2 regions of the Streptomyces tendae genome follow, and region 1 is predicted to be linked to the other one. Evidence: riboswitches for the same ligand, from Rfam matches in the RefSeq annotation. Region 1 holds a riboswitch; the other holds the start of a gene.
The links. A riboswitch is a leader RNA that binds a small molecule or an ion and turns the genes downstream of it on or off. The one in region 1 is predicted to bind glycine.
Positions count from the first base shown of each region.

Region 1 (6,224 bases):
GCAGTTCCTTGAACAGGATGTAGAACCGCCCGGCACCGAGGGAGCGTGCCGCTTCGACGTACTCCCGTTCGCGCATGGAGAGGGTCTGGCCGCGGACCACGCGGCCGATGTAGGGCCAGCCGAAGAACCCGATGACGAGGATCATCACGAACAGGCGGACGCCGGTGCCGGACAGGCCCAGCATGTTGTTCGGCATGACCGAGACCAGGGCGATGATGAACAGCAGCTGCGGGAAGGCCAGCAGACCGTCCATGACCCGGCTGATGAGGGAGTCGACCCAGCCGCCGAAGAAGCCGGCGAGCGTGCCCAGGATGGTGCCGAGGACGACGGCGACCACGGCCGACAGGAAGCCGACGAGCAGCGAGATGCGGGCGCCGTAGACGATGCGGGCGAAGATGTCGCGGCCGTTCACCGGCTCGATGCCGAGGAGGTGGTCGCCACTGATGCCGCCGAGGCTGCCGACCGGGGTGCCGAAGAGCGGGTCGATCAGGTTCTCGTGGTGCGTCTCGGGGTCCTGCCCGACGAGCGAGGTGATCAGGGGCGCGAACACCGCGACCAGGATGAGCAGCACGACGATGGCGCCACCGGTCAGGGCCAGCTTGTCCCGCTTCAGACGCTCCCAGGCGATCCGGCCCAGGGAACGCCCCTGCACCGCCTTGCTCCGGTCGCCGGCGACCGCCGCTTCCTCGGCCGCGCTCGGGGCCGCTTCGGCGGTCGGCTCGTGCAATGGTGCCGTCATCTGGCAGGGACCCCTCTCAACCGGCGGTGACCGGCCCTGACTTGCCGCTGTAGCGGCATCATCACTCTGTCGTACAAAAGGGCGAACGCCCCTGGTGCGGGAGTCTTCAACGCTTCGACGTCGGCTTGCCAGACTTGACGATGAATGGATGCGTAAACGTGATGCTGTCTGGGGGATTCCGTTATGCGGACGCGGGGTAACGGGGGTCGGACAGGGGCAAGTTCGGACATCGGAGACTTATACGGACCTTTGGTTCGGTTCTACGCGCGGAGAACTCCCCCCGCCGTCGCAGTTTCCGCAGCGCGTCTCAGAAACGGGCGGGCGGCGCCTGCGGGTAGCCGTACCCCGCCGCGGGGGCGGGAGCGGGAGCCGGGGCGTGCGCCTCGCGGTCGTAGAACGGGCGCGCGTTGACGCGCAGCCACATCGCCACCGGGTCGTGCTCGTCGGACACGGCGACGGTGGACACCGGAAGCCCGTCGGGCACGGCGGCGAGCGACTGCTGCATCATCGTCCGCACCGACTCCACGGCCGGCGGGGAGGTGTCGTAGACCTCCAGGCCGATGGCGAGGTAGGGCGCGCCCAGCGCGGGCTGCACCCAGGCGCGGCGCAGCGCCCGCACGGCCGGGGTGCGGTGGGCGTTCTGCGCGAGGAGGGCGTAGAACTGCGGGATCTCGATGGCCGGTTCGGACAGCCTCAGCGGTCCGGCGGGCTGGCTGTCCAGCCCGCTCGCGATCCGGCGCAGGTCCAGCCAGGGGATGCCCACACCACCGCCGGGCGCGTGCGGGTTGAGCCAGAGCCCGTAGCGGTCCGGGTACAGGGCGCGGGCCACCTCGAGGCCGTCGACGACCTCGTACGAACGGTTCCAGCCGCTGGCGGACAGCTCCTGGGCGGAGGTCACGCAGGGCGCGTAGCCGAGGCCGTCGACCTCCATGGTTCCGTACTGGGCGTCGGGTGAGCCGGCCTGGCCGTGCCAGAGCAGCATCCAGATCCGGCCGGACGACGGGGTCGCCAGGGCGCGCAGCAACGCCTCGTAGGCGTCGTAACGCCCGGGCGTCACCTGGCGCAGCATGTGCTCGACCTGTCCGGCCGCCGCGGTGCCAGCGCTCACTTGTATCGCCCCTCCGTACAACACCCAGCCGGCCAATGCGTCTAGCTTAAGCCGACGGCCTCCGGCGGTCTGCGGTCAGTGCGCGCAAGGATGCGGCACGGACCCGCCCCGGTCGCTCAGGCGCGTTGGTAGAACGGCCGGACCTTGGCGCGCAGCCAGTCGGCCACCGGGTCCTGGGCCACGTCCAGGACGACGAGGCTGACCGGCCAGCGGGCGGGGCTGCGGCCCAGCGCCCGGCCGAGGGCGTCGAGCGGCAGCGCCCGGGGGTCGCCCTCCCAGTGCAGCAGTTCCACCCCGACGAACAGCACCGGGTCGGCCGTCTCGACGGCGGCCAGGCAGCGGCGGGCGGTGGTCACCACGCCGATCGCGTCGAACTCCTGCGAGGCCGCGGCGAGGAAGTCCACCGGGTCGTCCTGCCAGTCCGGTTCGAACAGCCGGACCCGGCCGCCGCTCGACCGGCCGTCCAGCGAGGTGTGCCCCGCCCGGCACAGATCGGCCACCGCCGGCGGGGGCAGCGGTACGGCGACCACGCCGCCGGGGTTGACCACGATCCCGGCCTGCGGCGGCAGGCCGCGGGCGAACTCCACGGCGGGCGCGACGGTGAAGCCCATGTGGGAGCCGACGGCCTGGCGGAACTGCTCCTCGGAGCTGAAGACGGGCACGTAGGCCTGGCCGTCCAGTTCCATGGTGGGCAGGTCCAGCGGGCCGCTGTGCGGACCACCGCCGTTCGGCAGCGGCACCCACAGCAAGCTGCGGCCGAGCACCTCGACGATCCGCCCCGCTGCCGAGGGCACGCCGAGGGAGGCGGAGAGTGCCTCCTCCAGTTCGTTGCCGGGCCACCCGCCGTGCGGGTGGGAGTGCGTCCGGTCCGGGAAGTCCGCCGGGAAGTCCATCTGTCGCCTACCGCCTGCCTGGTACCACTGCTGTGGCTGGAAAGGCTAGCCGGTCGGCCGGGCGCCCGATCCGCGGTCAGCCGGTGAACCCGATCCGGCGCAGGGCCTCCGCCGCGTCCCGGTCGACCAGCACCGCCGACGCGCAGCCCGCCGGCAGCAGGCCGCGCTCGACCGCGTGCAACAGCCGCCTGCCGGCCGTGCGGTGGCGGCGGAAGGCGTAGCGCGACACGCCCCGCCCGCGCTCGCGCTGCCCGGCGAGGGCCTGCTGGGGGGTGACGTCCAGTAACAGCAGATGCAGGCCCGCGCCCCGCCGCCGGGCCTCGCGGGCCAGCCAGCGCCGCACCCAGGCCTGCGTGCCGCAGTCGTGCACGACGACCGGCTCCCCGGAGCGCAGGGCGCGCCGCAGCCCCGCGTAGTGGGCGAGGCGGACCAGCGGGCGGTACACGGCGTAGGGCAGCAGGCGCGGCATGCGGTGGTCCCAGCGGTCACGGGTGTCCTGGGAGTCGACGCGGGTGCCGGGCACCGTGCGCCGCATCAGGGTGGACTTGCCGCTGCCGGGCAGTCCGGTGACCACGACGAGGTCGCGGGGGCCGAAGAGGAGGGCGCGCGGGCTGCGGCCGCCGCGGTCGCGCAGATCGCGCACGACGGGCGCGGGAGCCGTGCCGTCGGCCCGGTCCGCGTGCTGTCGCGGCAGTGCGACGCCTGGGGTGCCGGCGTACGCCGTGGGCCTGTTCACCGTGGTCGTCCTCCCCTGGGGCCGGATATGGGGTCCGATCCCCGCCGCGTGTAAAGAGAAGGTAATGCCAGGTCGCCCGTGTTTCCGTGCCTTTACCGCTACAGCCCTGTCACAGCTCACCGTGACCGGACCCGTACGACCTGTGCACCCCCTGATAAGGGTCCCCCTGCCACGCCCCGGCGATGCGTGCAATGATGAGCCCGCCAACTGCATACCGGCCGTTTGAATCCGCGCGGGAGAGTCCCCGGCACCCTGTGCCGCCGGGGCGCCGAAGGAGCAAGTCCCTCCCTTGAATCTCTCAGGCACCGTTACCGCGCGGGCGAGGCACATCTGAAAAGCGGGCCGCTGCAGCAGTGCTCCAGTGGCCCCACCCAAGGTGCAAGTCCTGACCGCCGTCCGTCGGTGGTCATGGCGAACCTCTCAGGTTCCGATGACAGATGGGGAGGAACGACCTCGCTTCCCCCGTTGCCCCTGGGAGACCGACCGATGAGCAGTACCGAACCCCGTCGCACCGCGCTCGATGCCCTGCACCGGTCGCTCGGCGCGACGATGACCGACTTCGCCGGCTGGGACATGCCCCTGCGCTACGGCTCCGAGCGCGACGAGCACAACGCCGTGCGCACGCGGGCCGGCCTGTTCGACCTCTCCCACATGGGCGAGATCGCGGTGACCGGACCGCAGGCCGCCGCCCTGCTCGACCACGCCCTGGTGGGCAACATCGGCGGGGTCAAGCCCGGCCGCGCCCGCTACACGATGATCTGCCGCGAGGACGGCGGCATCCTGGACGACCTGATCGTCTACCGCCTCGGCGAGACCGAGTACATGGTCGTGGCCAACGCCTCCAACGCCCAGGTGGTGCTGGACGCGCTCACCGAGAGGGCCGCCGGCTTCGACGCCGAGGTGCGCGACGACCGCGACGCCTACGCGCTGCTCGCCGTGCAGGGCCCCGAGTCCCCGGCCATCCTCGCCGGCCTCACCGACGCCGACCTGGACGGCCTGAAGTACTACGCCGGTCTGCCGGGCACCGTGGCGGGCGTCCCCGCGCTCATCGCCCGCACCGGCTACACCGGCGAGGACGGGTTCGAGCTGTTCGTGAAGCCGGAGCACGCCGTGGAGCTGTGGCAGGCGCTGACCAAGGCGGGCGAGGGCCACGGCCTGGTCCCCTGCGGCCTGTCCTGCCGTGACACGCTCCGCCTGGAGGCGGGCATGCCGCTGTACGGCAACGAGCTGAGCACCGCGCTCACGCCGTTCGACGCCGGTCTGGGCCGGGTGGTGAAGTTCGAGAAGGAGGGCGACTTCGTGGGCCGCGCCGCCCTCGCCGAGGCCGCCGGGCGTGCCGAGCAGAACCCGCCCCGCGTCCTGGTCGGCCTGGTCGCGCGGGGCCGCCGGGTACCGCGCGCCGGGTACCCGGTGGTGGCCGGCGGCGAGGTGATCGGCGAGGTCACCTCCGGTGCCCCCTCCCCCACCCTGGGCAAGCCGATCGCCATGGCCTACGTCGACGCGCGGCACGCCGCGCCGGGCACCGAGGGTGTCGGCGTGGACATCCGCGGCAGCCACGAGCCGTACGACGTCGTGGCGCTGCCGTTCTACAAGCGGCAGAAGTGACACCGTCGTAGCCGACCCCCCGGGCAGACCCGCGCGTCCGGACCGGGCACCTCGTCCCCGCCCCGCCGCGCTCCGCGCTGTCCCCCGTCATCAGCAGTCTTCCGCGTACAGGAGAATTCAGGCCATGAGCAACCCCCAGCAGCTGCGTTACAGCAAGGAGCACGAGTGGCTGTCGGCCGCCGAGGACGGCGTGTCGACCATCGGGATCACGGAGCACGCGGCCAACGCGCTCGGCGACGTGGTCTACGTCCAGCTCCCCGAGGCGGGTGACACGGTGAGCGCGGGCGAGACCTGCGGCGAGCTGGAGTCCACCAAGTCGGTCAGCGACCTGTACTCCCCCGTCTCCGGCGAGGTCACCGAGATCAACGAGGACGTGGTGAACGACCCGTCGCTGGTGAACTCGGCCCCCTTCGAGGGCGGCTGGCTGTTCAAGGTGCGAGTCACCGACGAGCCTGCCGACCTGCTGTCCGCCGCCGAGTACGACGCGTTCATCGCGGGCTGAGGAGCCGTAGCCGCATGTCGCTTCTGAACACGCCCCTGCACGAGCTCGACCCGGCGGTGGCCGCCGCGGTCGACGCGGAGCTGCACCGGCAGCAGTCCACCCTCGAGATGATCGCCTCGGAGAACTTCGCCCCGGTCGCGGTCATGGAGGCCCAGGGCTCGGTCCTGACCAACAAGTACGCCGAGGGCTACCCCGGCCGCCGTTACTACGGCGGCTGCGAGCACGTCGACGTGATCGAGCAGATCGCGATCGACCGGGTCAAGGAGCTCTTCGGCGCCGAGCACGCCAACGTCCAGCCGCACTCGGGCGCCCAGGCCAACGCGGCCGCGATGTTCGCGCTGCTCAAGCCGGGCGACACGATCATGGGTCTGAACCTCGCGCACGGCGGGCACCTGACCCACGGCATGAAGATCAACTTCTCCGGGAAGCTCTACAACGTGGTCGCGTACCACGTGGACGACACCGGCGTCGTGGACATGGCCGAGGTCGAGCGCCTCGCCAAGGAGAACAAGCCGAAGCTGATCGTCGCCGGCTGGTCGGCGTACCCGCGTCAGCTGGACTTCGCCGCGTTCCGCCGGATCGCGGACGAGGTCGGCGCGTACCTCATGGTCGACATGGCACACTTCGCCGGTCTGGTCGCC
Region 1 covers NZ_CP043959.1:1,394,369-1,400,592, reverse strand. The annotation lists gene F3L20_RS06610 (ABC transporter permease) at 1-739, opposite strand, end outside; gene F3L20_RS06605 (enhanced serine sensitivity protein SseB C-terminal domain-containing protein) at 1,047-1,808, opposite strand; gene F3L20_RS06600 (enhanced serine sensitivity protein SseB) at 1,964-2,740, opposite strand; gene F3L20_RS06595 (AAA family ATPase) at 2,817-3,476, opposite strand; glycine riboswitch at 3,700-3,800, shown strand; glycine riboswitch at 3,801-3,923, shown strand; gene gcvT (glycine cleavage system aminomethyltransferase GcvT) at 3,963-5,081, shown strand; gene gcvH (glycine cleavage system protein GcvH) at 5,206-5,583, shown strand; gene glyA (serine hydroxymethyltransferase) at 5,598-6,224, shown strand, end outside.

Region 2 (6,224 bases), 950 kb from region 1:
CCGGCTGGTCTTCTACGCGAGCCAGCGGAGCTACTGACCTCCCGGACGCGGTCCGGGGGACTCCAGGAAGGGTCCATGCTGCAGACACCGAGCGGCGGTGCCGGCGACGGCGCCGCCGCCACGGACACCGGACTGCTGAGCATCGGCGCGGTGCTGAGCGTGCTGCGCGAGGAGTTTCCCGAGGTCACGATCTCCAAGATCCGTTTCCTGGAGTCGGAAGGGCTCGTCGAGCCGCGCCGGACCCCGTCGGGCTACCGCAAGTTCAGCGCGCGGGACGTCGAGCGTCTCGGTCATGTGCTGCGGATGCAGCGCGACCACTATCTGCCGCTCAAGGTGATCCGCGAGCACCTGGCGGCCATGGAGCGCGGCGAGGCCGTCCAGCTGCCGGCGCTGACCCGTCCGGGTGACGGTGAGGACGCCGCGGAGTCCGGCCCGGAGAAGCCGACGGCGGCCCGTATCGGGCGCTGCCAGCTGCTCTCCGCCGCCGGGGTCGACGAGCACCGGCTCGCCGAGTGGGAGTCGTACGGCCTGCTCTCCCCGGTGGGGGACGGGGTGTACGACGCGGAGGCGGTCACCGTCGCCGGGCTCATCACCGAGCTGGGGCGGTTCGGGATCGAGCCGCGTCATCTGCGGGCCATGAAGGCGGCCGCCGACCGGGAGGCGGGGCTGGTGGAGCAGGTCGTCGCGCCGCTGCGGCGGCACCGCAATCCGCAGACCCGGGCGCACGCGGAGGACCGCACCAAGGAGCTGGCCGGACTCACGGTGAAGCTGCACGCGGCGCTGGTGCAGACGGCGCTCGGGGTGCGGCTGCCCTGACAGGGGAGGCACAGCCGGGCCGGATCGGCCACCCGATCCCGGCCCGACTACCCAAACGTCCCGGGCACGGCCTAGGGTTGCTGTGTGAACGAGCTCGATGTCGTAGGTGTCCGGGTCGAAATGCCCTCCAACCAACCGATCGTGCTGTTGCGTGAAGTGGGCGGCGACCGCTACCTCCCCATCTGGATCGGCCCCGGGGAGGCGACGGCCATCGCCTTCGCCCAGCAGGGCATGGCGCCGGCACGGCCGCTGACCCACGACCTGTTCAAGGACGTGCTGGAAGCCGTCGGACAGGAGCTCACGGAAGTGCGCATCACCGACCTGCGGGAAGGTGTCTTCTACGCCGAGCTGGTCTTCGCCAGCGGTGTCGAGGTGAGCGCCCGCCCGTCCGACGCGATAGCGCTCGCCCTGCGCACGGGGACCCCGATCTACGGCAGTGACACGGTGCTCGACGACGCGGGGATCGCCATCCCGGACGAGCAGGAGGACGAGGTGGAGAAGTTCCGCGAGTTCCTCGACCAGATCTCGCCGGAGGACTTCGGGACCAGCAACCAGTGAGCGGTACCGGTGGCGACCTCGTCGGCGGTCACGGCCCGTGCCGGAGCATTCGGCTAGCCTTTCCCCGCGACGGGGCACGGGAAACCACTCTTAGGGTGATTATCACTCGGCGTGCCGAGTGTGGCGATCGTTGACGCACCCTTGGTGACTGCCTACCGTCGAGGAGGCAGGTCAAGGACGGAGGTCGGCGTGAGAAGCAGCGGCGACGGTACGGCTGGGGGTGCCCCCGGACGCGTTTTCGGGGCGGGCGGGCCGTATCCTCCCCAGAGCTTTCCGCTCCGCTCGGGCGGGGGCCATCCCGCGCACGGCGGTGCGATCGATTCCGCTCCGCAGCGGCCGACGGCTGTGCCGAGCGGCGGAGGGGCGGTGGCCATGGCGACCGAGGAGATCGGGTACCGGGGGCCCACGGCCTGCGCGGCGGCGGGTATCACCTACCGCCAGCTCGACTACTGGGCGCGGACGGGTCTGGTCGAGCCGAGCGTGCGGCCGGCGCACGGATCCGGCACGCAGCGGCTGTACAGCTTCCGCGACGTCGTCGTGCTGAAGATCGTCAAGCGGTTCCTGGACACGGGTGTGTCCCTGCAGAACATCCGCACCGCGGTCCAGCACCTGCGCGAGCGGGGCTTCAGCGACCTGGAGCGCATGACACTGATGAGCGACGGGGCGACGGTCTACGAGTGCACCTCGCCCGACGAGGTCCACGCCCTGCTCCAGGGCGGTCAGGGCGTCTTCGGCATCGCCGTGGGCGTGGTGTGGCGGGACGTCGAGAGCGCGTTGTCCCAGTTGCACGGCGAGCGCGTCGACACGGGCGAGACGCTGATCGGCCACAACCCGATGGACGAGCTGGCGCGGCGGCGGAACAAGGCCGTCTGACACCGGTGTCCGACACCCGGCGGCGCCGAGCGGGTCCGTCCGGGGGCGTGCGAGCGGTGGAGTGCGGGCACGCCCGGCGCGAGCGATGTCAGTGGCGTAGGGCAGCATCGGAGATGTGAGATCCGCTCCCACGATCCTGCATCTCGACATGGATGCCTTCTACGCCTCGGTGGAGCAGGCGTCCAAGCCGAGTCTGCGCGGGAAGGCCGTGGTCGTGGGCGGACTCGGACCCCGTGGCGTCGTCGCCACCGCCTCCTACGAGGCCCGCGTGTTCGGCGTCCACTCCGCGATGCCCATGGGGCAGGCCCGGCGGCTCGCGCCCAACGCCGCGTACCTGGTGCCCCGGTTCGCGTTGTACCGCTCCATCAGCGAGCAGGTGATGACGCTGCTGCGTGAGCTGTCGCCCCTGGTGGAGCCGCTCAGCCTGGACGAGGCCTTCGTCGATCTGGAGGCCGGGGGCACGGCGTGGGACGAACGGTCGGCCCGGCTGGTCGGGACGAAGCTGCGCGCCGACATCCGGGCGGTGACGGGACTGACCGGCTCGGTGGGGCTCGCGGCCTCCAAGATGCTGGCCAAGATCGCGTCGGAGCAGGCCAAGCCGGACGGGCTGGTGGTGATCGAGCCCGGCACCGAGCGGGCGATGCTGGAACCGATGCCGGTCCGGACCCTGCCGGGCGTCGGACCCGCCACCGGTGACCACCTGCGGCGGGCGGGCATCCACACGGTCGGCGAGATCGCCGAGGCGGGCGAGGACGAGCTGGTACGGCTGCTGGGCAAGGCCCACGGACACGCGCTGTTCGCGATGGCGCTGGCCCGCGACGAGCGGCCCGTGGTCGCCGAGCGGGAGACGAAGTCGGTGTCCGTCGAGGACACCTACGACGTGGACATCCACGACCGGGTGCGCGTCGGCATGGAGGTCCAGCGGCTCGCCGACCGCTGCGTGCGCCGGCTGCGCGGGGCGGGGCTGTCCGGCCGGACCATCGTGCTGAAGGTACGGCGGTACGACTTCTCCACCCTGACGCGGTCCGAGACGCTGCGGGGTCCCACCGACGACCCGGCGGTCGTCAAGGAGGCCGCGGCCCGGCTGCTGGACTCGGTGGACACCACAGGCGGCGTACGGCTGCTCGGGGTCGGGGTCAGCGGGCTGGCCGACTACACCCAGGAGGACCTGTTCGCGCAGGCGGCCGGCGCGGGGGCGGGGGAGGAATCCCCGGAGACCGAGGAGCCGGCCGAGGAGAGGGCCGTCACCCGCCAGGAGACGCCGGCCGAGCGACGCTGGCCTGCGGGCCACGACGTACGGCATGCCGAGTTCGGGCACGGGTGGGTGCAGGGGAGCGGCCTGGGCCGGGTGACGGTGCGCTTCGAGACGCCTGATTCCGGGCCCGGCCGGGTGAAGACCTTCCGCGTCGACGACGCGGCGCTGGAGCCGGCGGATCCCCTGCCCCTGGTGTCCCTGCCGCCGGGCGCCGACCAGGCGGCGGAGACGTGCGGCCCGCCGGACACGCGCACGTCGTGACCTCGGGATCGGAAGGGCATGCGGGGCCCGTGACCGCGGGGTCGCGAGAACACGCGGCGTCCGGGTCCGCGCTTCCCGGGCGTGAGCGCTGCGTCGGCGGCCGTGGGGTCGTGATGCGGCACGGGTAGGGCACCCTGTGGGCCGTACAGGCCGAGGAGCGAGCCCCGGCGCGCCGACCGGCCGGTGGGCGTGGCGGGGCTCGTGGGAACTCGGGTTTCGTGCCCCGCCGGCCCAGGCGTCAGGTTCAGTCCTCCTTGCCGGCGAGTTTGCCGAAGTCGTGGTCCGGGAGCGGGGGAGGGGACGCGAGGTCCAGGCCGTAGTGGTGGTACAGCTGAAGCTCCTGCTCCGGGGAGAGGTGGCGGCCGACGCCGAAGTCGGGGGCGTCCTTGATGAGGGCGCGTTCGAACGGCACGTGGAGCGCCCCGTCGATCAGCTCGCTCGGCTCCAGGGGCACGAAGGCGTCCCGGCTGAACAGGCCGGTCCGTATCGCCGCCCACTCCGGTACGCCGGTGGCGTCGTCGAGGTAGACCTCGTCGATCGTGCCGATCCGGGTGCCATTGCGGTCGAACGCCTTGCGGCCGATCAGGTGACGCGGATCGATGTCGGTCTGCACGGGCCCTCCACTCCTCGCAAACTCATCCGTAAGCACCACAAAAGGGCACAATCGGTGGAACGGCCACTCGAAAAGTCCGCGTCCCGGCCTCGCTGGTACGCTGACAACGGCTGCTGACCCCGTGCGGGAGAGTCCTCCAGGCACCATCGGAGGCGCCGAAGGAGCAAATCCTCCCCGGAATCTCTCAGGCACACGTACCGCACGGACGAGGTCACTCTGGAAAGCAGGGCGGGTGTCGACGGCTTCCGCTCTCACCGACGGTGAAAACCGGACCGCCCGCGCGTTCCGGTGAAGCTCTCAGGTTGAGATGACAGAGGGGGAGGCCGTCCGGGCACCTGCGCCGTGGTGCCCCTCGAAGGTCGTCGGACCAGGAGGCCTCCTCAATGACCGCCCCCCGTACCCCGCTCTCCGAGCTCGAACAGGGAATTCCCTTCGAGCAGCGTCACATCGGCCCCGACCACGAGGCCCGGGCGAAGATGCTCGCCCAGGTCGGCTACGGCTCCCTCGACGAGCTGACCGCCGCCGCCGTACCCGACGTGATCAAGAACGCCGACGCGCTCGACCTGCCCGGCGCCCGGAGCGAGGCCGAGGTGCTCGCCGAGCTGCGCGGCCTGGCCGACCGCAACCAGGTGCTCGGCTCGATGATCGGCCTGGGGTACTACGGCACCTTCACCCCGCCCGTCATCCTGCGCAACGTGATGGAGAACCCCGCCTGGTACACGGCCTACACGCCGTACCAGCCGGAGATCTCGCAGGGGCGGCTCGAGGCGCTGCTGAACTTCCAGACGATGGTCGCCGAGCTCACCGGCCTGCCGACGTCCGGCGCCTCGCTGCTGGACGAGGGCACCGCGGCCGCCGAGGCGATGGCGCTGTCCCGGCGCATGGGCAAGAACAAGAAGGGCCTGTTCCTGGTCGACGCGGACGCCCTTCCGCAGACCATCGCCGTCATCGAGACCCGCGCCGAGCCGACCGGCGTCGAGGTCGTCGTCGCCGACCTGGCGGACGGCATCCCCGCCGAGCTCGACGGCCGGGAGATCAACGGCGTCCTGATCCAGTACCCCGGCGCCTCCGGTGCCGTACGGGACATCAAGCCGGTCATCGACCAGGCGCACGAGCGGGGCGCGCTCGTCACCGTCGCCGCCGATCTGCTGGCCCTCACCCTGCTGAAGTCCCCCGGCGAGCTGGGCGCGGACATCGCGGTGGGCACCACGCAGCGCTTCGGCGTCCCGATGGGCTTCGGCGGACCGCACGCCGGTTACATGGCGGTGCAGGAGAAGATGGCGCGCAGCCTGCCGGGCCGCCTCGTCGGCGTCTCCGTCGACGCCGACGGCAACAAGGCGTACCGCCTCGCGCTGCAGACCCGTGAGCAGCACATCCGCCGCGAGAAGGCCACCAGCAACATCTGCACCGCGCAGGTGCTGCTCGCCGTCATGGCGGGCATGTACGCCGTCTACCACGGCCCTGAGGGCCTGCGGACCATCGCCCGGCGCACCCACCGCTACGCCGTGATCCTCGCCGAGGGGCTGCGCTCCGGCGGCGCCGAGGTCGTGCACGGCTCCCACTTCGACACCCTCACCGTACGGGTCGCCGGACGGGCCGCCGAGGTCGTCGCCGCGGCCCGGGACAACGGCGTCAACCTGCGCCTCGTCGACGCCGACACCGTCTCCGTCGCCTGCGACGAGACCACCACCCGCGACCAGGTCGCCGCCGTGTGGGGCGCCTTCGGCGTCGAGGCCGACGTCGCGTCCCTGGACGCCTCCGCGTCGGACGCCCTGCCCGACGCGCTGCTGCGCACCGACGACTACCTCACGCACCCGGTCTTCCGGCAGCACCGCTCCGAGACGGCCA
Region 2 covers NZ_CP043959.1:2,345,969-2,352,192, forward strand. The annotation lists gene F3L20_RS10950 (FHA domain-containing protein) at 1-37, shown strand, start outside; gene ftsR (transcriptional regulator FtsR) at 76-816, shown strand; gene F3L20_RS10960 (bifunctional nuclease family protein) at 901-1,374, shown strand; gene F3L20_RS10965 (MerR family transcriptional regulator) at 1,564-2,247, shown strand; gene F3L20_RS10970 (DNA polymerase IV) at 2,363-3,763, shown strand; gene F3L20_RS10975 (PRC-barrel domain-containing protein) at 4,008-4,376, opposite strand; glycine riboswitch at 4,491-4,586, shown strand; gene gcvP (aminomethyl-transferring glycine dehydrogenase) at 4,760-6,224, shown strand, end outside.
Region 2: it holds a riboswitch for glycine, as region 1 does, so the genes downstream of both, gcvP (aminomethyl-transferring glycine dehydrogenase) here and gcvT (glycine cleavage system aminomethyltransferase GcvT) in region 1, are expected to answer to the same signal.